2 regions of the Sporosarcina sp. 179-K 3D1 HS genome follow, and region 2 is predicted to be linked to the other one. Evidence: riboswitches for the same ligand, from Rfam matches in the RefSeq annotation. Region 2 holds a riboswitch; the other holds the start of a gene.
What was found. A riboswitch is a leader RNA that binds a small molecule or an ion and turns the genes downstream of it on or off. The one in region 2 is predicted to bind thiamine pyrophosphate.
Positions count from the first base shown of each region.

Region 1 (5,659 bases), on a different contig from region 2:
CGTCACTTGCAAATGATCTCCCGTCCATATGGCGGTTCGAAATGTATTATTTTGCTTGGCAGCCTCATTAATATTCAAAACAAAGGGTTGTTTTCCATAATCCCGTAGCACTTCATGGCGTGGATTATTCCCCTGAACCGGCAGTGGACCGCTATAGGGGTGAATCGGTACATTCAGATGGCAATGGCACGGACACCAATAGGGAACAAAATAGATCGTCCTCATTCCTTTCTGGATTGGTCGCATCATTATATGCCAATTGGAGAAAGAAGGTACGACTTAAAAGCGGCCCTTCCCCGACTATCCATCCCGGGAAAAGGCCGCTTTTAGTTTCGTACGACAAGTCGCGGAGTCTGTTTTAATGCTTCAATCGACGATACGCCGATGCCGAACATCGCCATCTTGAGTTCCAGTTCACGCGTTTCCAAGACCCGGAGGACGTCTTCCGCGCTTTCAGTCGCTTCTTTCAATAGAGCTCGCCCAAATCCCGCCATGTCGGCGCCGAGTGCAATCGCTTTGGCGGCGTCGAGGCCCGTCCGCAATCCGCCGCTCGCAATGATCGGCTGTTCATCTATAGATTCGCGAACTGACCGGATACTTTCCACCGTTGGGATGCCCCATTCGCTGAACGCTTCGGCCGCCTCCACCTTGACTGGATCTGCGGAGCGGAATTTCTCCACTTGGCTCCACGACGTCCCGCCTGCTCCCGCCACGTCGATGAAGGCCACGCCTGCATCGCACAGCTTCCGCGCCGTCTCTCCGTCAATTCCCCAACCAACTTCTTTAATTCCGACCGGAACGTCCAACACAGCGCATAGTTGCTCAATTTTCCCAAGCAGGCCGGCGAAATTCGTGTTGCCATTCGGCTGGATAACTTCCTGGATACTGTTTAAATGAAGGACGAGCATATCGGCATCCGTCATCTCGATAATCTTCCGGCATTCGTCATTACCGAATTCATAGTTGAGCTGAACCGCGCCCAAATTAGTGATGATCGGGACATTCGGCGCGTATTTCCTCACTTCGAACGAGGCATGATGCGCATCTTTGTCAAGAAGCGCCCTCGTCGATCCGAGCGCCATCACCCAACCCCGCTCTTCCGCAGCTTCCGCCAAATTCCGGTTAATCGTCTCCGCAAAGGCCGTTCCTCCGGTCATGGAGCTAATGAGGAAGGGGGTTCTACACGCATGACCCAAAAAGGAGGTTTCTATGGAAATGTCGGCAAAATCAATTTCCGGAAGCGCATTGTGAATAAAAGCGAGCGATTCAAAGCCCGTGGAAATGTTCTCTCCCATCACGTTTTCATTCAATGAAATTGTGATATGCTCGGATTTTCGCTGCTGAATTGAATCCGTCAACAGTAGACACCTGCCTTATGTTCAAATGGAATGATCTTTCTGTTACTCACTTTGTATTTCTTCTACCGTTTGCTCTACTTCTGCGCGTGTCATTTTTTCTCGCCCTTCTTTCATGGCGTTTAACGTTTTATGAGCCAAGGCAAGGGGGAGACGGCAGAATAACAAAATGCTTTTCTTATGAAGGGACTTCATATATTCATCCGCTTTTGCCAAGTTTTCTTCCGCGTATTCAAATAGTTCCGCGCGCGTCCAGCCATCGGGCACAAAACTGACCCCACGTTCCCCCAAATCCTCTTCCTCATTACGCAAAATATTGACGGCTTGAAGCCCGCGCCCATAACCAATGGCAAGGTCACGGTCGGTTTTTTCATCGGCATAGTGCGCCCAAAGATCCGAAAGCATGACGCCCACAAGTCCTGCGACGTAATATGTATAGTCATCCAAATCTTCACGTGTACGGATGTTCCAGTTGGCCTTTGACCATTTGGCCATGCCCCATGCCATTTCACGGGCAGCGTCCGCGACAATCGGCCGAACATCCATTGGGCAAGCTTGCAGCCACTCTTCCAAACGAATGGTCACGTCAGGCATGATTGATTTTACCGGCTCCAGAATCCGGAAATACTCTTCGTTATTAAAAGGTCGTTCAAATAATTCGCTGACTTGCTGCAAAATTTCATATTTAACGACATTGTCCAAGTCGGCATGATCTTCAATTTCATCAATTGCACGGAATATCAAGTAAGCAGAGGCAACCGAATATTTTAATTCCTTTTGTAAAAAAGTGATCGGGATGTAAAATGTACGGCTCGTCTCTTTTAGTACACGCATGGCGTCTTTTGGAAATGCAATCTCAGCCATAATAAGCTCCTCTCTCCACCCTTAGTTTTTCCCCTACTAACATGGTAACTCAATTCCTGAAAAAAATATAATAAAACAGAAAGTGGTGAAAAAGGCGACAACCCCACAACCTAGCAACCATTCCGAATTATCCCTAAGTTTCCGATTACACGGGCGACTGTCACCATTAACCCAAGTATGGTACACTAACTCCGAAGACAATAGGAAACAGATCACTGGGGGCGCCATTCGGCTGAGAGGAGACAACTCCGACCCTTAGAACCTGATCCGGGTTAAACCGGCGGAGGGAAGTGGCGGATACGTTTATGTAGATGCAGATCACTTCTCCAGTGGTCTCTTTTTTTATGTAAAAATTGAATGGGGAGATGAATGAAATGGAATTGAAAGATCAAGTCGTTTTGGTAACAGGAGCAGGCCGGGGGTTGGGAGCCGAAATTGCAAAGGCATTCGGGCGGGAAGGTGCAAAAGTGGTCGTCAACTATTTTTCCAGTGAAGACAAGGCAAATGCGGTCGCAGCTGAGATTGGGGATAATGCCCTTCCAATCCAAGCGGACGTGCGCAACGCGGAAGATGTGAAGCAATTATTCCAACAGGCAAAAGAACATTTCGGCCAAGCGATTACAACGATCGTCAACAATGCCCTTGTCAACTTTTCATTCAACGGAGACGATCGGAAGCAGTTGGACACGATTGAGTGGAGCGATTTCGCCGGACAATTCGAAGGCAGTGTCAAGGCGACACTCAATACATGGCAAGCAGGCCGAACGGATATGGTGAAAAATAAATTCGGTCGTATTATCAATATCGGAACCAACCTATTCCAACATCCCGTCGTACCGTACCACGACTACAATACGAGCAAGGCCGCCCTTCTGTCGATGACCCGCAATATGGCGAAAGAGCTCGGCCCAAAAGGCATCAACGTCAACATGGTCTCCGGCGGGTTATTATTGAAAACGGACGCCAGTGCGGCCACACCCGATTTTGTGTTTGACATCATTAAGGAGAACACCCCTCTTGGCGAAGTCACCACACCGGCTGAACTAGCAGACGCGGTCCTCTTCTTCGCCTCCCCTTGGAGCCGTTCCGTCACGGGACAGAATTTGATCGTCGATGGCGGCTTGGTGATGAACTGATCCTCTATTATTATGGGTAATTGATGAATTTCACCAAATGGTAACCACCCTGCTTACTTGCCAGTTAGCGGAGGGTGGTTACCCTTTTGTCTTGGTATACAAAGCAAATTTTGCGATAATAGCCGTTGTCCTTTCCTAGCTGACAGCAGGCTCCATAACGTTTCACTTAAACTTCTAAACGCTCCAAACCCAACTTCTCAACGTTTACACCCACCCTCGTAACGTCCACCTTGTATTCCCCATTAAGTTTTGCCTCCAACATTGCGTATCAAAAGTTGCTTTCGTTAGATACTTATGACTGAAATGATTTTAGTTGTAAGGGAGGATTACTATGGAGGCGACAACTTACAAAGGTAACAATAAAATGATCACGGGCATTGTCTTTGGGGTCCTTACATTTTGGCTTTTTGCACAAGCTATGGTGAACGTAGTTCCAGCAGTGCAATCCGATTTGGGTATTTCGCTAGGAACTTTGAACATCGCCATCAGTTTAACCGCGTTATTCTCGGGTATTTTTATTGTGGCAGCGGGCGGCCTTGCGGATCAAGTCGGGCGTAAAAAAATAACATATGTTGGATTGATTTTAAGTATCATCGGCTCTTTATGTTTAGTTTTTACGAACGGTGCGTTTCTACTCATCGTCGGTCGGATTATTCAAGGTCTTTCGGCAGCGTGTATTATGCCGTCAACCATCGCTTTAATGAAAGCCTATTTCGAGGGGGCAGAACGGCAACGTGCCCTTAGTTATTGGTCCATTGGTTCTTGGGGCGGTTCCGGTGTCTGTTCATTCGCGGGTGGTGCCATAGCAACCTATTTAGGGTGGAGATGGATTTTCATCTTCTCCATTGTTTTTGCGCTACTTGCTCTCTGGTTGATGAAAGATGTACCTGAAAGTAAAGGTGAGAAATCGAGAAACAAGTTTGATATCAGCGGCTTGATTGTTTTTATTATTACAATGGTTGCATTAAATATCTTCATCACACAGGGCGCTGACCTAGGTTGGACGAGTGCACTCACATTAACGCTACTGGTCGTAGCAATCATCGGGATTATCATCTTCATCAAAATCGAAAAAGGAAAAGCTGGCGCACTGATCGAATTTGGGTTATTCAAAAATAAGGCGTATACAGGAGCTACCATTTCAAATTTCCTGCTAAATGCGGTTGCTGGAACGCTTGTGGTGGCAAATACGTATGTCCAAGTCGGGAGAGGCTTCACTTCTTTTCAAGCAGGAATCTTATCGCTCGGCTATTTAGTTGCGGTTCTTGGGATGATTCGCGTAGGTGAGAAAATACTGCAAAGAGTGGGAGCAAAAAAACCGATGGTATGGGGGACGATTTTAACCGTAATTGGTGTAGGGGTCATGGGACTCACGTTCTTACCCGGAATCACTTATACGATTATCGTATTTATCGGTTTTGCTTTATTCGGCATCGGCTTGGGAATGTATGCGACACCTTCTACGGATACGGCTGTTGCGAATGCGCCCGATGATAAAATTGGTGCAGCATCCGGAATATATAAGATGGCGAGCTCGCTGGGCGGTGCATTCGGTGTAGCTATTTCCGCGACAGTCTACGCTTCCATATCCGCGGTGAGCAATGTCTCGTTGGCTGCATCCGCGGGGATTGCTGCAAACGTTATTTTCGCCGTCGTTGCATTACTCTCTATCATCATTCTTATTCCAAATAACACAGGACTAAAAGAAAATATCGTGGACGAAAGGGCGATGAAAGGATGAAGAACCAACTCATGAAAATGCTTGACGAGCGAAAAGAAGAAATGATTCAAATCCGCCGTCATTTGCATGAAAATCCGGAGTTATCCTTTAAAGAGGAAAAGACAGCGCAATATATTATCGATTTTTACAAAGGGAAAGACGTTGACATTCAAACGAATGTTGGAAATGGATATGGTATCATCGTGACTATCAAAGGCGGGAAACCTGGTAAAACGATTGGTCTGCGTGCGGATTTTGACGCATTGCCCATCCATGAGGAAGCCGATGTACCCTTCAAATCGAAAAATGAAGGAGTGATGCATGCTTGCGGGCATGATGGGCATACAGCCTATTTACTCATTCTTGCGGATTGCTTGATTCAATTAAAAGCAGAGTTATCAGGGACCTATAAAATCATCCATCAGCATGCGGAGGAAGTACCGCCCGGTGGAGCAAAAAGTATTGTTGAATCCGGCCTCCTGGATGACTTGGATGCGGTATACGGGATTCATCTATTCCCAACGAATCCGGCCGGCGACGTCGGTTACCGCAGCGGCTATGCAATGGCAGGCCGCACCTACTTC
Region 1 is NZ_JBFEGI010000007.1:110,883-116,541, reverse strand. It holds gene AB1K83_RS11040 (cupin domain-containing protein) at 1-216, opposite strand, end outside; gene fni (type 2 isopentenyl-diphosphate Delta-isomerase) at 327-1,358, opposite strand; gene AB1K83_RS11030 (squalene/phytoene synthase family protein) at 1,401-2,219, opposite strand; TPP riboswitch at 2,427-2,525, shown strand; gene AB1K83_RS11025 (3-oxoacyl-ACP reductase) at 2,594-3,355, shown strand; gene AB1K83_RS11020 (MFS transporter) at 3,687-5,096, shown strand; gene AB1K83_RS11015 (amidohydrolase) at 5,093-5,659, shown strand, end outside.
Region 1: it holds a riboswitch for thiamine pyrophosphate, as region 2 does, so the genes downstream of both, AB1K83_RS11025 (3-oxoacyl-ACP reductase) here and thiT (energy-coupled thiamine transporter ThiT) in region 2, are expected to answer to the same signal.

Region 2 (5,659 bases):
TCATGTTTACAACAGTTATCGGCTATATGGTCGTGCTTCTATTTGCTTCATTGTTCACAATGCATTATCTTTCCAAGGCTCTTAATGCTTCCGATGCGGAAAGAATCGATCCAAAACCGGATACTAAACTATAAAAGAGTTGCCTTCTAGCAGCTCTTTTGTTTTATCTGAGTGCAGATAAAGCCTTCGAAGTACAGGACATACTAGGATCGTTATTGCCGATCGAATAGCGTAGGGTTCGATTTTCCGTATTTCTACGTCCATTGCGGAAATACAGAAAATCGAACCTTGCACTGTTAGATTGGTAACGGTTACATAACCGACTTACTCGGACAAGAGAACATTTTTCCTTGAGCGATGTGGAGCTGACGAAGCATTCTTGTCTTGTCAGCCTGAAGCTCGATTCAAAAACTCGGCTCAATTAGGCCGATATGTAATTAATTATGATGTTGAACATGTCCTTCTAACGGGCACACTGTTTCTTTTAAAACCATATGGGGAAAAGGAACAGCAAATCCAAAAGGGGTAGGTGTAGTCAATGGCACTTTTAAATGAAATTTTGGAATTCAATGAAACTTTCGTTAGTGACAAGAGATATGAAGAGTATGCAACAACCAAGTTTCCAGACAAGCGGATCGTTATATTAACCTGCATGGATACACGTCTTACCGAACTATTGCCTAAAGCAATGAACTTGAAAAACGGCGATGCGAAAATCATTAAAAGTGCGGGCGCAATCGTCAACCATCCGTTCGGCGGGATCATGCGGAGCCTCCTTGTCTCCATTTATGAGCTTCAAGTCGACGAAGTGTACATCATTGGTCATTACGATTGTGGAATGAGCTCCATCGACACGGATCGTATAACTAAAAAAATGACCGATCGCGGAATTGATTCCAACATATTTCAAACACTAAAGTATTCGGGAATAGATATGAAGAATTGGTTGCATGGATTCAGCGATGTGACAGAAAGCGTCAAAATGAGTGTAGAAGTGGTACGGAATCACCCCTTAATGGATTCAAAAGTGCCTATACACGGCTTGGTTGTGCATCCGGATACAGGACAGCTTGACGTAATTGTCGATGGCTATCAATCTATTGTAGGAAAATAATTTGACCCCCGACAAATTTCCCGGGAAATAAACAAAAGCCACTTCCTCTATTCACAGGAAGTGGCTTCTTATTTTGGTCACCCATCTTCGAAATGGGGCCTTGCCCTTTCAATAATCGTCTTCTACGATCGCATACATATAATGATCTTCCCATACTCCATTGATATAGAGCAGTTTGCGCAGTAACCCCTCTTGCGTGTACCCCGAATTTTCCAGCACCTTAATAGAACCCAAATTCCGGGGCGAGACAAAAGCTTCAATGCGATGCAGTGCCAACTTCTCGATTGCGAACTTTGTCACAAGACCAACCGCTTCAGACCCCAGACCGCGACCGGTTTCCCCCTCATCAATTGAATACCCTACAAAACCACTAGAAAATGGAAGTCGTTTGATACTATACAAAGAAATATGTCCAATCAGTCTACTCGTTTCAGAATCGAAGATACCAAAATTGTATTCCCTTCGATTCCTCATTTGATAAAGCGACTCTCTAATTTTTTCCCGCTGGACCGCTACGGTAAAATAACTATCCTCATGCCGCGGCTCAAACACAGACCAATACTCCCGGTTGGCACTGAGAAGAGCTGTGAAAATGGAAGCATCTTCCTCAGTCAATATTCGTAAATAACAAGATCGCCCTTCAAGCAATATCAATGACATTCACCCTTTTACGAAGATACTTCCGGAATCTGGCCTGTTCAATCTTAGTATATCGTTGTCTGCCACATTTTTTACCTTTGTATCAAATTTATCTGTTGGTGCCTAGACTAAACTGGACGGTAGAAATCGCTTTCAAACCCCCTGTTCTCCGGCAAACCTTTGTAACACGAGCTGCATTTCATTATAACATGAATTTTCCATATACGAAATATTGCATTTGTGACGGAAACTTCACACTTTAGGTGCCACGCAATCCTGTTTGGAATGTATACTTACTGTAGGAGGATTAGACAATGCTAAAGATGATAATGACCTTTTCCTTCGTCGTGACAATGGCCGTCTACTCGATTGCCAACCTGTTGCCATTGAACGATCGGACGACTTGGGAAATTGCAGATAGGTTACCTGTGCTTTTTACACCTGCCGGATACGTTTTTTCTATTTGGATTGGTATTTATATCTTATTGGGCTTTTGGATATACGGCTTTAATGTTAGAACACGCTCTACCGCCTCTAGGACCCGACTTCGCGCAGTTCTTTTTATTTTCAGCTGTTTGTTTAATGTCGCTTGGGTTATATTATGGCATTACAGCTATTACACTCCAATGCTTTGCGTCAAAGTGATACTCCTTGGGCTGCTGCTTGCCCTCTATTTCACTTACCCCCCAAAAGAAAATTCCATTTGGGAAAGGGTACCGATATCCGTTTATGTTGGTTGGATCTTCATCTCCACGATTATGAATTTCAATTATGTTCTCACTTATCGGGAGTGGTCGGGCTGGGGACTGAGCGATCCGTTATGGACCGTCATCTATTTAACGATTGCCACAGCGTTTGCTTTTCACTTCCTCTACCATCATAAAGATATCGGGTTAAATATAGTGATCGTCTGGGCGTTTATTGGGATCATTGTTAAAAATGGTATTGATGAATTATTCGTTTCGGCAGCTGCCCTATTCCTGACAGCAGCCTTGATAGTCGGAATTTTGATGACACGGAAGAGTAAACATGGACAAGAAATAGTAAGCCAAGGAACCGAGAGCATAGCAGAATAAAAAATCGCCGTCCCTCCTTCAACTGAAGAAGAATACGGCGATTTTTATCTTTATTCAGCTGAAAACTCCATCTCAATAGATTTCGTGATGGATGTTGTTTATTTTCCTTACAGCGGTGGTCCAAACAACCGCTGAATAAGAACGCAGGCTAAGGTGACCCTTCACGAAAGTGCCTTAATTTCTGCAAAAAACACGCAGAAATACGGCAAATCGAACCCTTCGCTGTTCGATTCGTAATTGATTAATTTCTTTGTAATAGGCGAGGTGCGGAGGTAAATAAGAGTGATGCGACAATTGCAGATAAAATGATAGAGGGGATCATATAAGTCCCGTTATATACAAGTGAATAAAGCCATACCGGCTGATCACCAGCATATTGCGCGAAAAACACCATACCGCCGATGAAGTGAATTAGATAACGAAGAAGCCCCCCGATCACAGTGCCCACAACAATTGCTGCGATCATCGTCCCCTTCTTTCCACTCGCTTGACCACGCAGCACCCAAACAAGCGTCACAGCCGCAAGGCCCACCAAGGAATATGCAAAGAGATAATCAAGCGCAGCTTGCACCGGGTGATAAATTTTAGGGGTCGTTACCAACTGAATAAGTCCACTTAAAAATCCAGTCAACATGCCACCCGCAATGCCCCATCGAAAAGCCATCACAACAATTGGTAGCATAGACAGCGTTATCGATCCCCCTTGCGGCAATGAAAAGCCTACTTGATCCAGCACAAAAGAGATGGAGCCTAATATGGATACTTCCAATAAAAATTGAAGACGTTTTTTATCCAAATGAATTCCTCCTTCCTTGAAAAAATGGTAGGAGGATGTGAGAATGAAAAATAATTATTCCTAGCTAATGAAAAAAGACATCCCGGATAGAACCGGGACATCTATTATGCCAGTTTCCATCCACATCCCTACGCAAGAATGATCTTACAGGTTCAAAGGGTCAGGACAAGTATATGTCCAATCTCAGCCAAGCGGCACCCCTTGTGGTTTTTCATGCAATTGTCCACTCAAGTGTATAGCATTCATAGAAATTAAGCAAGATGATTTCAAGCACTGGAAATTTCTTGTACAATAGAAGCAAGATGGAGGGACGACTATGGCTAATCAAAAATTATTATCCGCATTGTGTTATTTTAGTATATTTTTTTCACCCTTGCTCTTTCCATTGATTGTCTATTTCATTTCCGAAGATTGGGAGGTGAAGCAACATGCAAAACGCTCACTCGTTTCCCATCTCGTTCCTACCGTTTTACTGATAGCCAGCTTCATTCTTTTTTCCTTCTCCATGTTCTCATTCTATGGACCAATGGACGGAAGCATGAACCATTTTGGGTTTTGGCAAATTACACCATTCCTTTTTGTTGCGATTTATGGCCTGCTCTTCCTCGTCATCGTTATCTGGAATATAATCCAAGGCGTCAAAGTACTTAAATGAAGTTTACATTAGGAAGCCAGTGGGAAATATATATATAAAGATGTTGTAGGAAGAAGGCGATGAAGAATGAAAAGATTAATTAAAACTGCGATAAAATGGGCGCCTGTCCTTTACCCGATCGTCCGCAAATTTCTATCCAAAAGAAGCAAATACGGTTCTTCCATCCCTCGAAGATAATGAAAACGCGAGTCCACAAAAAGTGGCCTTGCGTTTTTTTCTTGTTCTACTAGCAAAAGTTTGCGGGCTTTTGGAATTCTGGAATATGTTATAGTATGGTATGGTAACGACTGAACGGTAGAAAGGATTTGTACAGGATGATCGTAAAAAACGAACAAGAAATCGAAGCATTGAAAAAGATAGGGAGAATTGTTGCGGAAATTCGGGAAGAAATGAAGAAAGCAACTGTTCCGGGCATCACAACAAAAGAAATTGATGAGTTGGGCGGCCGCCTCTTTCAAGAGAAAGGAGCCATTTCCGCGCCGATTGACCAATATGATTTCCCGGGCTATACGTGCATCAGTGTCAACAATGAAGTCGCACACGGCATTCCAGGGTCCCGGGTGATCCAGGACGGTGACTTGGTCAATATCGATGTGTCCGGCTCCTATGGTGGGTACTTCGCCGATACTGGAATTTCGTTCGTCGTCGGAACTCCTGATGAAAAGAAACAGAAGCTCTGCGATGTCGCAAAAAGTGCATTTAATCGCGCGATGACCAAAGTGAAAGCTGGTTCCCGCTTGAACCAGATTGGCAAGGCGGTGGAGCGGGTAGCCAAGGACAATGGGCTTTTTGTCATCAAGAACCTGACAGGTCACGGTATTGGCACTTCCCTGCACGAGGAACCCCAACATATTTTGAATTATTACGATGCGTGGGATGAAACCTTAATGACAGAAGGAATGGTCTTAGCTGTCGAGCCATTTATATCCGAAAAAGCCGAGCATATCATCGAGTTGGGAGACGGCTGGACATTTGTGACGCCGGACGGTTCTCTCGTCGCCCAGATTGAACACACGATTATTGTCACGAAAGATGAACCGATTATCTTGACTTCCTTGGAAGAGGATTAATGAAAAGGGCTGCCTTGAATAGGCAGTCCTTTTCGCATGGGGCCGCTGAGCTCATAACTTTCCACGAGCGCTCATAAAACTGGATTGGCGCTTATATTTCCGGAGAACCGCTTATAAGTCCAGGTTGTCGCTTATATTTCTCCACAAGCGCTTATAACGGCAGAGAATCGCTCATATCCCAAAACAAACGCTCATATCCGAAGGTCACCCATCTGTATCCACTCTAAAAACGGGGCTATCCAACTAAGCGGACAGCCCCTTAACTTCACTTTTTCTTCTGAACCGTTTTCGAGTTCCCTTCCACTAACT
Region 2 is NZ_JBFEGI010000013.1:68,135-73,793, reverse strand. It holds gene AB1K83_RS15300 (hypothetical protein) at 1-134, shown strand, start outside; gene AB1K83_RS15295 (beta-class carbonic anhydrase) at 539-1,114, shown strand; gene AB1K83_RS15290 (GNAT family N-acetyltransferase) at 1,223-1,768, opposite strand; gene AB1K83_RS15285 (tryptophan-rich sensory protein) at 2,068-2,829, shown strand; gene thiT (energy-coupled thiamine transporter ThiT) at 3,071-3,625, opposite strand; TPP riboswitch at 3,734-3,837, opposite strand; gene AB1K83_RS15275 (DUF4870 domain-containing protein) at 3,942-4,280, shown strand; gene map (type I methionyl aminopeptidase) at 4,595-5,350, shown strand; gene AB1K83_RS15265 (DEAD/DEAH box helicase) at 5,616-5,659, opposite strand, start outside.